DNA from 3 places in the Streptomyces sp. NPDC005728 genome. Region 1 is predicted to be linked to each of the others. Evidence: riboswitches for the same ligand, from Rfam matches in the RefSeq annotation. Region 1 holds a riboswitch; each other region holds the start of a gene.
What was found. A riboswitch is a leader RNA that binds a small molecule or an ion and turns the genes downstream of it on or off. The one in region 1 is predicted to bind cobalamin.
Positions count from the first base shown of each region.

Region 2: it holds a riboswitch for cobalamin, as region 1 does, so the genes downstream of both, ABZ471_RS27790 (cobalamin biosynthesis protein) here and ABZ471_RS47460 (5-methyltetrahydropteroyltriglutamate--homocysteine S-methyltransferase) in region 1, are expected to answer to the same signal.
Region 3: it holds a riboswitch for cobalamin, as region 1 does, so the genes downstream of both, ABZ471_RS08320 (prenyltransferase/squalene oxidase repeat-containing protein) here and ABZ471_RS47460 (5-methyltetrahydropteroyltriglutamate--homocysteine S-methyltransferase) in region 1, are expected to answer to the same signal.

Region 1 is NZ_JBEXYL010000216.1:200-3,465, forward strand. Features, by position in the region: partial or broken gene ABZ471_RS47460 (5-methyltetrahydropteroyltriglutamate--homocysteine S-methyltransferase) at 1-1,228, opposite strand, end outside; cobalamin riboswitch at 1,381-1,601, opposite strand; gene ABZ471_RS47465 (3-hydroxybutyryl-CoA dehydrogenase) at 1,792-2,661, opposite strand; gene aceB (malate synthase A) at 2,658-3,266, opposite strand, start outside.
Region 2 is NZ_JBEXYL010000047.1:19,466-22,731, forward strand. Features, by position in the region: gene ABZ471_RS27785 (cobyric acid synthase) at 1-532, opposite strand, end outside; gene ABZ471_RS27790 (cobalamin biosynthesis protein) at 529-1,473, opposite strand; cobalamin riboswitch at 1,573-1,714, opposite strand; gene ABZ471_RS27795 (hypothetical protein) at 2,007-2,234, opposite strand; gene ABZ471_RS27800 (inorganic phosphate transporter) at 2,267-3,266, opposite strand, start outside.
Region 3 is NZ_JBEXYL010000008.1:35,253-38,518, reverse strand. Features, by position in the region: gene ABZ471_RS08325 (hypothetical protein) at 1-716, shown strand, start outside; cobalamin riboswitch at 1,262-1,393, shown strand; gene ABZ471_RS08320 (prenyltransferase/squalene oxidase repeat-containing protein) at 1,509-2,750, shown strand; gene ABZ471_RS08315 (SCO2322 family protein) at 2,747-3,266, shown strand, end outside.

The DNA of each region.
Region 1 (3,266 bases):
GGGATCGCACGGCCGGGTCGTGGGTGATGGGGGAGCCGGCGCGGGAGGCCAGGTCGGCGCGGTTGGCGGCGAGTTCGGCGGTGATCGTGTCGGTGCCCTGGGCGAGGCCCTTGGCGAGGGTGACGATCTCCCGCGTCTTCTGCTGCGCGAAGGCCAGCCAGCGCAGGATCTGCGGCTCGATGTCCCGCTCCGCCGAGGCGTCGAGGGGGACGTGCAGGAGGGAGCAGGAGGCCGCGACGTCGACCCGGTCGGCCAGGCCCAGCAGGGTGCCGAGAGTGGCGAGCGACGCCGACAGGTCGTTGACCCAGATGTTGCGGCCGTTGACGACACCGGCGACCAGGCGCTTGCCGGGCAGTCCGCCGACGGCGGCCAGGGCCTCCAGATTGCCGGCCGCGGACTCGGTGAAGTCGATGGCGAGGCCCTCGATCGGCGCCTTGGCCAGCACGGGCAGGGCCTCGCCGAGCCGGTCGAAGTACGAGGCGACGAGCAGCTTGGGCCGGTCGGTGAGGGCACCGAGGCCGCGGTAGGCGCGCTCGGCGGCGTTCAGCTCGGCCGGGGTGCGGTCCTGGACGAGGGCTGGCTCGTCCAGCTGGATCCACTCCGCGCCGGCTGCGCGCAGGTCGGCCAGGATCTCCGCGTACACCGGCAGCAGGCGGTCCAGGAGAGTGAGCGGGTCGAAGTCCGCGGCCACGCCGGGTGCGGGCTTGGCGAGCAGCAGGTACGTGACGGGGCCGACCAGGACGGGACGGGCGGTCAGGCCCAGGGCGAGGGCCTCCTTCAGCTCCGTGACCTGCTTGCCGGAGTCGGCGGTGAAGACGGTGTCGGGGCCCAGCTCGGGCACCAGATAGTGGTAGTTGGTGTCGAACCACTTGGTCATCTCCAGCGGCGCGACGTCCTGGGTGCCGCGGGCCATGGCGAAGTAGCCGGCCAGGGCGTCGGCCTCGACGGCGGCGCGGTGGCGGTCGGGGACCGCGCCGAGAGCGACGGTGGTGTCCAGGACGTGGTCGTAGGAGGAGAAGTCACCGGTCGGCACCTCGTGGATGCCGGCATCGGCGAGCTGCTGCCAGTTGGCGGCGCGCAGTTCGGCGGCGGTGGAGCGGAGGGCGTCGGCGCTCACGCGGCCCTTCCAGTAACCCTCGATCGCCTTCTTCAGTTCCCGGTTCGGGCCCTGGCGAGGGTAGCCGTACAAGGTGGCCCGTGCTGCCGCGGCTGCGGACTTGGTGGTCACGGAGATCTCCTTCGCGAGATGAATCCCTGAGATCCCGGGGACGGGACGAGAGCGCGAAGGGTTGACGCACCGGACGGCAGCGGCCAGGAGCCGTCCGTTCGGTGTGTACGCCGACCCGCCCTCGAGGTCACCGGGATGTCCGCGCACGAGTGGTTCGCACGCGGGCAGGTGGCAGGTCTTCGGACTCGCGGGCACGTCTCGTCGTACGAGACACCTACTGGCCGTCGCTTCCCAAGCCCGGTACCTCGGGCCCAGTGCGAATGACGGCGGTCGTTCCCGCTCACCGCTGCGGGGCAGTCCCGGATTCCCACCGGGTTCCCTCTTACGACATCCCGCCTGGCGGACGGGACGAACCAGCTGCACGGATCAGCTTACGGGGTGGCGCCTCGGAGGGGTGCAGGACATCCGTCATCCGGATGGTGAGGTGGGACACCCGGTGGCCCGGGCACGCGACAGGGCGGGAAGCGCCGCACATGCGCTTCCCGCCCTTCCCCTGTGACGCCGTCCGGGACCCTCACCCCGGCGGCGGGTGCGGGCCCCTCAGCCCGCGCTGTACCAGGTCCTCAGCCCTGGTCGTAGGTGTGGAACCCCCGTCCGGCCTTGCGCCCGAGCAGTCCCGCCTCCACCATCCGCTGGAGCAGCGGGGGAGGGGCGTACAGGGGTTCCTTGAACTCGTCGTAGAGCGACTCCGCGATCGAAGCGACGGTGTCCAGGCCGATCAGGTCGGCGAGTTTCAGCGGGCCCATGGGGTGGGCGCAGCCGAGTTCCATCCCGGTGTCGATATCGGCGGCCGAGGCGAATCCGGACTCGGCCATGCGGACTGCCGAGAGGAGATACGGGATCAGCAGGGCGTTGACGACAAAGCCCGCCCGGTCGTGGGAGTGGATCACTGTTTTGCCCAGCGTCCGGGTCGCGAAGTCCTCGACGGCGGTGATCGTCGACGGCGACGTGTGCAGGGACGTCACGACCTCCACCAGGGGCAGCACAGGGACCGGGTTGAAGAAGTGCAGTCCCACGACCCGGTCGGCGCGGCCGGTCGACATGCCGAGGCGCATCACCGGAAGGGAGGAGGTGTTGGTGGTCAGCACGGCTTCCGGGTCCTCGACGATCTTGTCGAGGGCGGCGAACACCTCGGTCTTGGCGTCCGGGTTCTCCACGACGGCCTCGACGACGAGTTGGCGGTCGGCCAGGTCCTCCAGGCTGCCGGTGAACACCATGCGGGCGAACGCGTCCCGCGCGGCGGCCTGTTCCAGCTTGCCCCGTCGTACCGCGCGCTCCAGCGATGCCGCCACTCGGTCCCGGGCGGCGCGGGCCGCGACGGCGTCCACCTCGCAGACCACGGTGTCCAGGCCGGCCCGCGCGCACACCTCGGCGATTCCGGCGCCCATCTGACCGCCGCCGACTACGCCGACCCGCCGGATGTCACGGCTCATGCCCCCGCCTCCGACCGCCGCACGAGGTGCCGGGTGTAGGCGTCCGGGGTGAAGAACTGCGGCAACTCGCCCGTCAGCGCGGTCCGTTCGAAGAGGTCTCGGATCTCGTCGACCGGCGCCCACGGGTACTCGGCGCCGAGTGCGACGACCTCGTCGTCGAGCAGCCGCAGGACCGTCTCGCGGTCGATCACCCGGTGCCGCAGCCACTGCCAGACCTGGACGCGGGCGATCTCGGCGGTGGCCGCGTCCTCCATGAGGCCGTAAAGGGCGACCGCGCCCTGCCCGCGCAACCAGGCGGCGAAGTAGCGCAGCGCGACGGCGATGTTGGTGCGCACGCCCTCGGGGGACGGCGGCCCGCTGATCCGTCGCACCGACAGCAGGTCCGCCGCCGTCACCTCCACGTCGTCCCGGGTGCGGTCGAGCTGGTGCGGCCGTTCGCCGAGAACGCTGTCGAAGACCTCGCTGCAGACGGGGACGAGGCCGGGGTGGGCGACCCAGGAGCCGTCGAACCCGTCTTCGGCCTCCCGTTCCTTGTCCAGCCGGACCTTGGCGAGCGAGGCCTCGTTCGCCGCCGGGTCCTTGCCGGGCACCTGTGCGGCCATGCC
Region 2 (3,266 bases), on a different contig from region 1:
CGAAGAAGGAGGCGAAGACACCGCCCCGGTCGATGTCACCCACGACGAGCACAGGGAGCCGGGCATTGCGCGCGATCCCCATGTTCACGATGTCGGTCCGCCGCAGATTGATCTCCGCGGGCGAACCGGCCCCCTCACAGATCACCGCGTCATACGTGCCCCGCAACTCGGCGAGACAGTCCAGCACGGTGCCGAGCAGCCGCTGCTGGCGCCCCCCGTGATACCCGCGTGCGCTCAGCTCGCCCACGGGCTTGCCGAGCAGCACGACCTGACTGCTCTGTTCCCCACCGGGCTTGAGCAGCACGGGGTTCATCAGCGCGGTCGGTTCGACGCGGCAGGCCTGGGCCTGCATGGCCTGCGCCCGCCCGATCTCGGCACCCTCCCGTGTGACAAAGGAGTTGAGGGACATGTTCTGCGCCTTGAAGGGCGCGACCTTGACGCCCTGGCGCACCAGCCACCGGCAGATCCCGGCCGTCACGACGCTCTTGCCGGCGTCGGAGGTGGTGCCGGCGACGAGGAGACCACCGTTCACTTCCCACGTCCCTTCACGAGTCGGCGCGCGGCGACCGTGACGCCGAGCGCGAGCAGTCCGACGCGGCGGGAGAGCCGTACCGCCCGGTCGATGTCGGTGACCCGGACGGCCCGCCCGGCGCCCCCGTTGAGCACCGGCCGGTGTTCGACGCGCCCGCCGTAGGAGAGCGTCCCGCCCAGCCGCACGCCCAGGGCGCCCGCGAACGAGGCTTCTACGGGCCCGGCGTTGGGGCTCGGGTGCCGGGCCGCGTCCGCCCGCCATGCCCGTACCGCGCCGCGCGGATCGGGCCCTGCGAGCGTGGCCAGCACGGCGGTCAGCCGCGCCCCCGGCCACCCCGCGACGTCGTCCAGACGGGCGGAGGCCCAGCCGTAGCGCCGGTAGCGGGCCGACCTGTGTCCCACCATCGCGTCCAGGGTGTTGACGGCCCGGAAGCCGAGCAGCCCCGGCACCCCGCCCACGGCTCCCCACACCAGCGCGCCCACGACGGCGTCGGAGGTGTTCTCGGCGACGGACTCCACGACGGCCCGCGCGATCCCGTCGACGTCGAGGGCCTGCGGATCCCGCCCGCACAGATGCGGCAGCCGTGCCCGTGCCGCTTCGACGTCCCCGGCCTCCAGGGCGCGCCCGACGGTCCGGGCCTCGCGGGCCAGCGAAGTACCCCCGACGACGGCCCAGGTGGCGGCACCGGCCAGCGCGACGGAAGCGACCGGTGAGCGGCGTACGGCCCGCTCGGCCACGACGCCCAGGGCGACGGCACCGCCGGCGCACACGGCGGTGTGCAGCGTGCCCCAGCCGCGGTGGTCGTGCCACAGCGCGCGCTCCACGGCTGCGGCCGCCCGTCCGAACACGGCGACCGGATGCCCCCGGTGCGGGTCACCGAGGAGCAGGTCGCCGAGAAGGCCGGCGGCGGCGCCGTACGCGTAGGAGCGATCGGCACCCATCGGCTCAGCCGGCCGTGGGGGCAGACAGGACCTGGTGACTCGACCTCGAACGGCAGCCGCGCATGGCGATATGTCCTCACTCAGGGTGTCCACGCCCTGGTTCGACGAGACCGGCGGTGAGAGTTCCTGGCTCCCGGGATTCCTTCCCCGGTGACAGTGGCGGGACCGCGCCGGATTCGCACCGGCTTCCTCTCCTACCGCCGTACATGGCCCGGGCAGTCCACCACGCGCCCGGAAGGGCCGTCAACTTGCCTTTGACCTGGGACGCCGGACTGTGCTGAGGCCCACACTGCCGGCCCATCGGGCGCTGCGGGAACGACCGTGCGGCGCCGAATTCCACGCGCGCGGGCGGCACTCGGTGCTCCCCCGCGCCTTCACGTACGGTGATCATCCGCCAGGGCGCATACGTCCGTCCTGAGGGAACTCCCCGAGCCCGGCGAGCCGCTCCACGCGCCGCGGACACAAGTCCGCCCTGCCGCTCCGGCTGTTACGCCGGCCCGGCAGGGCGGAGGTGGACGTCGGAGTCCAGGCCCTCAGGCCTTGGCCACGATCAGATACATCCCGTAGGCCACCGCGGCCGCGCAGGCGGCGAAGCAGACGTACGCGCTCGTCACGGCCAGCGCCGCGGAGTTGCCCTGGGCCGCGGCCTTCTCCCGGCGGGAGAGTGCGGTGACGCCGAGGGTGAACAGGGCCACCAGGCCCACGGTCACCACGAGGCTGACGCCGAAGACGGAGCCGAGGGCCGCCCAGTCGATCTTCATGGGGTTGCTTCCTTCAGTGTCCGGATTCGGGGTCAGACCGTGGCGGCCGGCGGCGTCGCCGGAGCCGGCTCGGGAGCGGTCGGGGCCGGGATGGTGGCCGTCAGGTCCTCGGGGACGGCGCCCGCGGGGGGCGGGGTCACCGCGGCCATGGCGGTGGTCACCACGCCGGCCGGCTCGGCGGTGTCGTCGACCGCGTTGACGTTGCTGTGGTCGACGACCTCGCGGCGGGAGATCTTCCAGATCGCGGCGCTGGCGCCGATCAGGAAGACGGCGACGAGCGCGGTGCCCCAGTCACCCAGGTCCGTGACGGACTCGGCGCCCGCGCCGACCAGCGCGGCGGCCGGGAGGGTCAGCGCCCAGGCGACGAACATGCGGGTCGCGGTGGACCAGCGGACCACACCGCCCTTGCGGCCCAGGCCCGCACCCATCACGGAGCCGGAGACGACGTGGGTGGTGGAGAGGGAGAAACCGAGGTGGGAGGAGGCCAGGATGGCCGTGGCCGCGCTGGTCTGGGCGGCGAAGCCCTGGCGCGGCTCCAGGTCGGTCAGGCCCTTGCCCATGGTGCGGATAATGCGCCAGCCGCCGATGTAGGTGCCGAGCGCGATGGCCAGACCCGCGGAGAGGATGACCCAGGTGGGAGGGTTGGAGCCGGGGGCGATGGAGCCGCCGGCGACCAGGGCGAGGGTGATGATGCCCATCGTCTTCTGGGCGTCGTTGGTGCCGTGGGCGAGGGAGACCAGACCGGCGGAGGCGATCTGGCCGGCGCGGTAGCCCTTGCGGGTGGACTCGCTGTCGCCGTTCCTGTCGATGCCGTAGGAGAACCGGGTGGCGAGCATCGCCGCGAGACCGGCCACGATCGGCGCGGCGACCGCCGGCAGCAGCACCTTGGTGACCAGAGCCTCACCGTGGACGGCACCGAAGCCGGCGGAGGCGACGGTGGCGCCGATCAGACCACCCATCAGGGCGTGCGAGGAGCTGGAGGGCAGTCCCACCAGCCAGGTCAGCAGATTCCAGAGGATCGCGCCGACCAGG
Region 3 (3,266 bases), on a different contig from region 1:
CGTTACAGACGCTGCTCGCCCGCCACCGGATCGCGCCGGCCGGCCGGGAGGACGGCGAGGGCCCGCTGGTCTCGGTGGAGGCCGTCGTCCTGGACGACGAGGTCCGCATCGCCGCACTCACCCGTACGACCCCGGGCCCGCCGCCCGCCCGGCAGCCGCTGCGGCACTCCGTGCACGCCCATGACGGACTGCTGCACAACCCCTTCCTCCGGCACACGGTGGAACGGACCGTGCGGGCGCTCGGCCTCACGCACACCGTCGTCCGCATCGGCCTGCGGCTCACCGCCCGCGGCCCCCGCGTCACGGACGTCGTACCGCATCTGCCCGGCGACCTGATCCCGCTGCTGGTCGAGCGGGCCACCGGCGTCGACCTCGCGCGAGCCGCCGCCGCACTGGCAACCGGCGGGATCCCGGACGTGGCCCCGACCCGGCAGCGGGCGGCCGCGATCCAGTTCGCCTACCCGGCCGCGACCGGCAGCCTCACCCACCTGGACATGGCCCCCGCCGCCGGTTCCGAGCCGTCCGCCGAGCGCATGGTCCTCACCCGGCGACCCGGCGACCACGTCACGGCGGCCGCCCACGCGGACCCGGCCGACCGGCTCGCGCACTGGGTCGCCGAGGGCGACAGCCCCGCAGACTGCGAACACACCCTGCGCCGCATGGCCCACCACCTGAGCGCAACCATCACCCCAACAGCCCGCCCGCACGCGGCTTGACCGGCTCCATGCCCGGGTCAACTCCTCGACCGCCCGCGGCCGGCCGGGCCACGCACTGGGTCACCGAAGGTGACAGCCCCGCAGACTGCGAACACACCCTGCGCCGCATGGCCCACCACCTGAGCGCAACCATCACCCCAGCAGCCCGCCCGCACGCGGCTTGACCGGCTCCATGCCCGGGTCAACTCCTCGACCGCCCGCGGCCGGCCGGGCCACGCACTGGGTCACCGAAGGTGACAGCCCCGCAGACTGCGAACACACCCTGCGCCGCATGGCCCACCACCTGAGCGCAACCATCACCCCAACAGCCCGCCCGCACGCGGCTTGACCGCCCGGCCCGCGGCTCAGCCAGCCCGCGCGTACACGGCTTGGCCGACCCCATGCCCCGGTCAACTCCTCCACCAGCCGCGACGGTCGGTCGCCGCGGGTCCTGCAGCACCCGAACTGTCCGGGAAGCCGGGCGGTCGCGTCGGCGGTGTCCGGATATCGCGTGACCCCGGTCACCACTCCCCTGTGCCCACGGCCACCCCTCGGCCCGCGCACGGCTGCCGGTAAAGTGGCGGAGTCGTCATCACACCCGTACGGGGGGAAGCCGGTGCAATTCCGGCGCTGACCCGCAACCGTGAGCCGTTCGTCACCCGACGGTGAGCCGGACTGCCCCGCACGGGACGTTGACCGGCTCGCGTGCGCGGCGGCCCGCCGTGCACGGCACCGTCGAGGTTTACGGAGCCGAGCCGCCCGGGGTGTTCCCGTGCGCTGCCGGTTCCCCGCAGGGAGAGGCAGTCGCCGACCATGAACGTCCGCCGCAGTGCCGCGGCTCTCGCCGCGATAGGCGTGCTGGCCGCAGCCGCGCCCGCCACGGCCGCCGACCCGTCCCCGTCCGCGTCCCCCAAGGTGACGGTCCCGTCCGGGCTGTTCGGCAAGGCGGACCCGAAGTACGACGGTGTCTGGCGCCAGTCCCTCGCCCTGCTCGCCCAGCGCACACTCGGCTACCATCCGGCCGCCTCGGCCGTCGACTGGCTGCTCGGGCAGCAGTGCGACAAGGGGGGCTTCGCCGCGTTCCGCGCCGACACCACCAAGCCCTGTGGGGGCAAGGGCGGCGCCCAGCCCGACACCAACAGCACGGCCGCCGCCGTCCAGGCGCTGCAGACGCTCGGCGGCCACGACGCCGCCGTCCGCAAGGCCCTGGTCTGGCTGACGCCGCTCCAGAACAAGGACGGCGGCTGGGGCTACTTCCCCGGCGCTCCCAGCGACACCAATTCCACCGGCGTCGTGATCGGCGCGTTCGCCGCGGTCGGCCAGGACCCCGCCCAGCTGCACATCAAGGGCAAGAACCCGTACGACCTGCTGGCCAAGTGGTCCCTGCCCTGCGACGGCTCCGGGGCCGGGGCGCTCGCCTACCAGCCGGACAAGAAGGGCAAGCTGGCCGCCAACGCGGACGCGACGGCGGCCGGAGCGCTGGGCGCGCTCGGCAAGGGGTTCGTCGTGGAGCCCGGGAAGGCCGAGGACAAGGCCGGCGACAAGACCCCCGCCTGCACCGCCTCGGCCAAGCCCACCCCGGCGCAGGTGGCGGACAACGCCGTCGCCTACCTCACGGCCGCCGTCGCCTCGACCGGCCACCTCAAGTCCGTCCTGGCCGGCGCCGAGGACCAGCCCGACTACGGCAACACCGCGGACACGGTCGTCGCGCTCGCGGCGGACGGGCGGACGGCGCAGGCGAAGAAGCCGTACGCCTGGCTGGAGAAGAACGCCGCGAAGTGGGCGCAGCAGAGCGGTCCGGCCGCCTACGCCCAGCTGATCCTCGCCGCCCACGCGGTCGGCGCCCAGCCGCGGGACTTCGGCGGCACGAACCTGGTGGAGGCGCTCAACGCGACCGGTCCGGCCCCGCAGGCGGCCGGCCGCACCGTGGAACCCGACGAGACGACGGAGAGCGACTCGGGCACCCGCGTCTGGTGGATCGTCGGCGTCGGCCTCGTCGCCGGCATCGGCATCGGCTTCCTGCTCAGCGGCCGCCGGAAGAAGCAGCAGCCGTGACCGCCGTCCGCCGTGCCGCGGCCCTGCCGGCCGCCGCGCTCCTCGCCCTCGCCCTCGCCCTCGCCCTCGCCCTCGCCCTCGCCCTCGCCGGTACCTCCCAGGCGCATGCCGCCGGTTACCGCTACTGGTCCTTCTGGGACCGGGACGGCGGCCGGTGGTCGTACGCCACCGCGGGCCCGTCGACGGCGCGTCCCGACGACGGCGCCGTCCAGGGCTTCCGCTTCGCGGTGAGCGAGGACTCCGCGGACGCGAGCCGGCCGCGCGGCACGGCGGACTTCACGACGATCTGCGCGGGGACGCCCGCGAAGCAGGGTACGAAGCGGGTGGCGCTCGTCATCGACTTCGGCACGTCCGCGGACGCCCCGTCCGGCGAGACCCCGCCCGCCCGCCGTACGGCCTGCGCCCGCGTCTCCCCCGACGCGACGGCGGCCGAGGCCCTGGCCGCGACGGCCAAGCCCCTCCGCTACGACAGCAACGCCCTGCTGTGCGCGATCGGCGGGTATCCGCAGAAGGGGT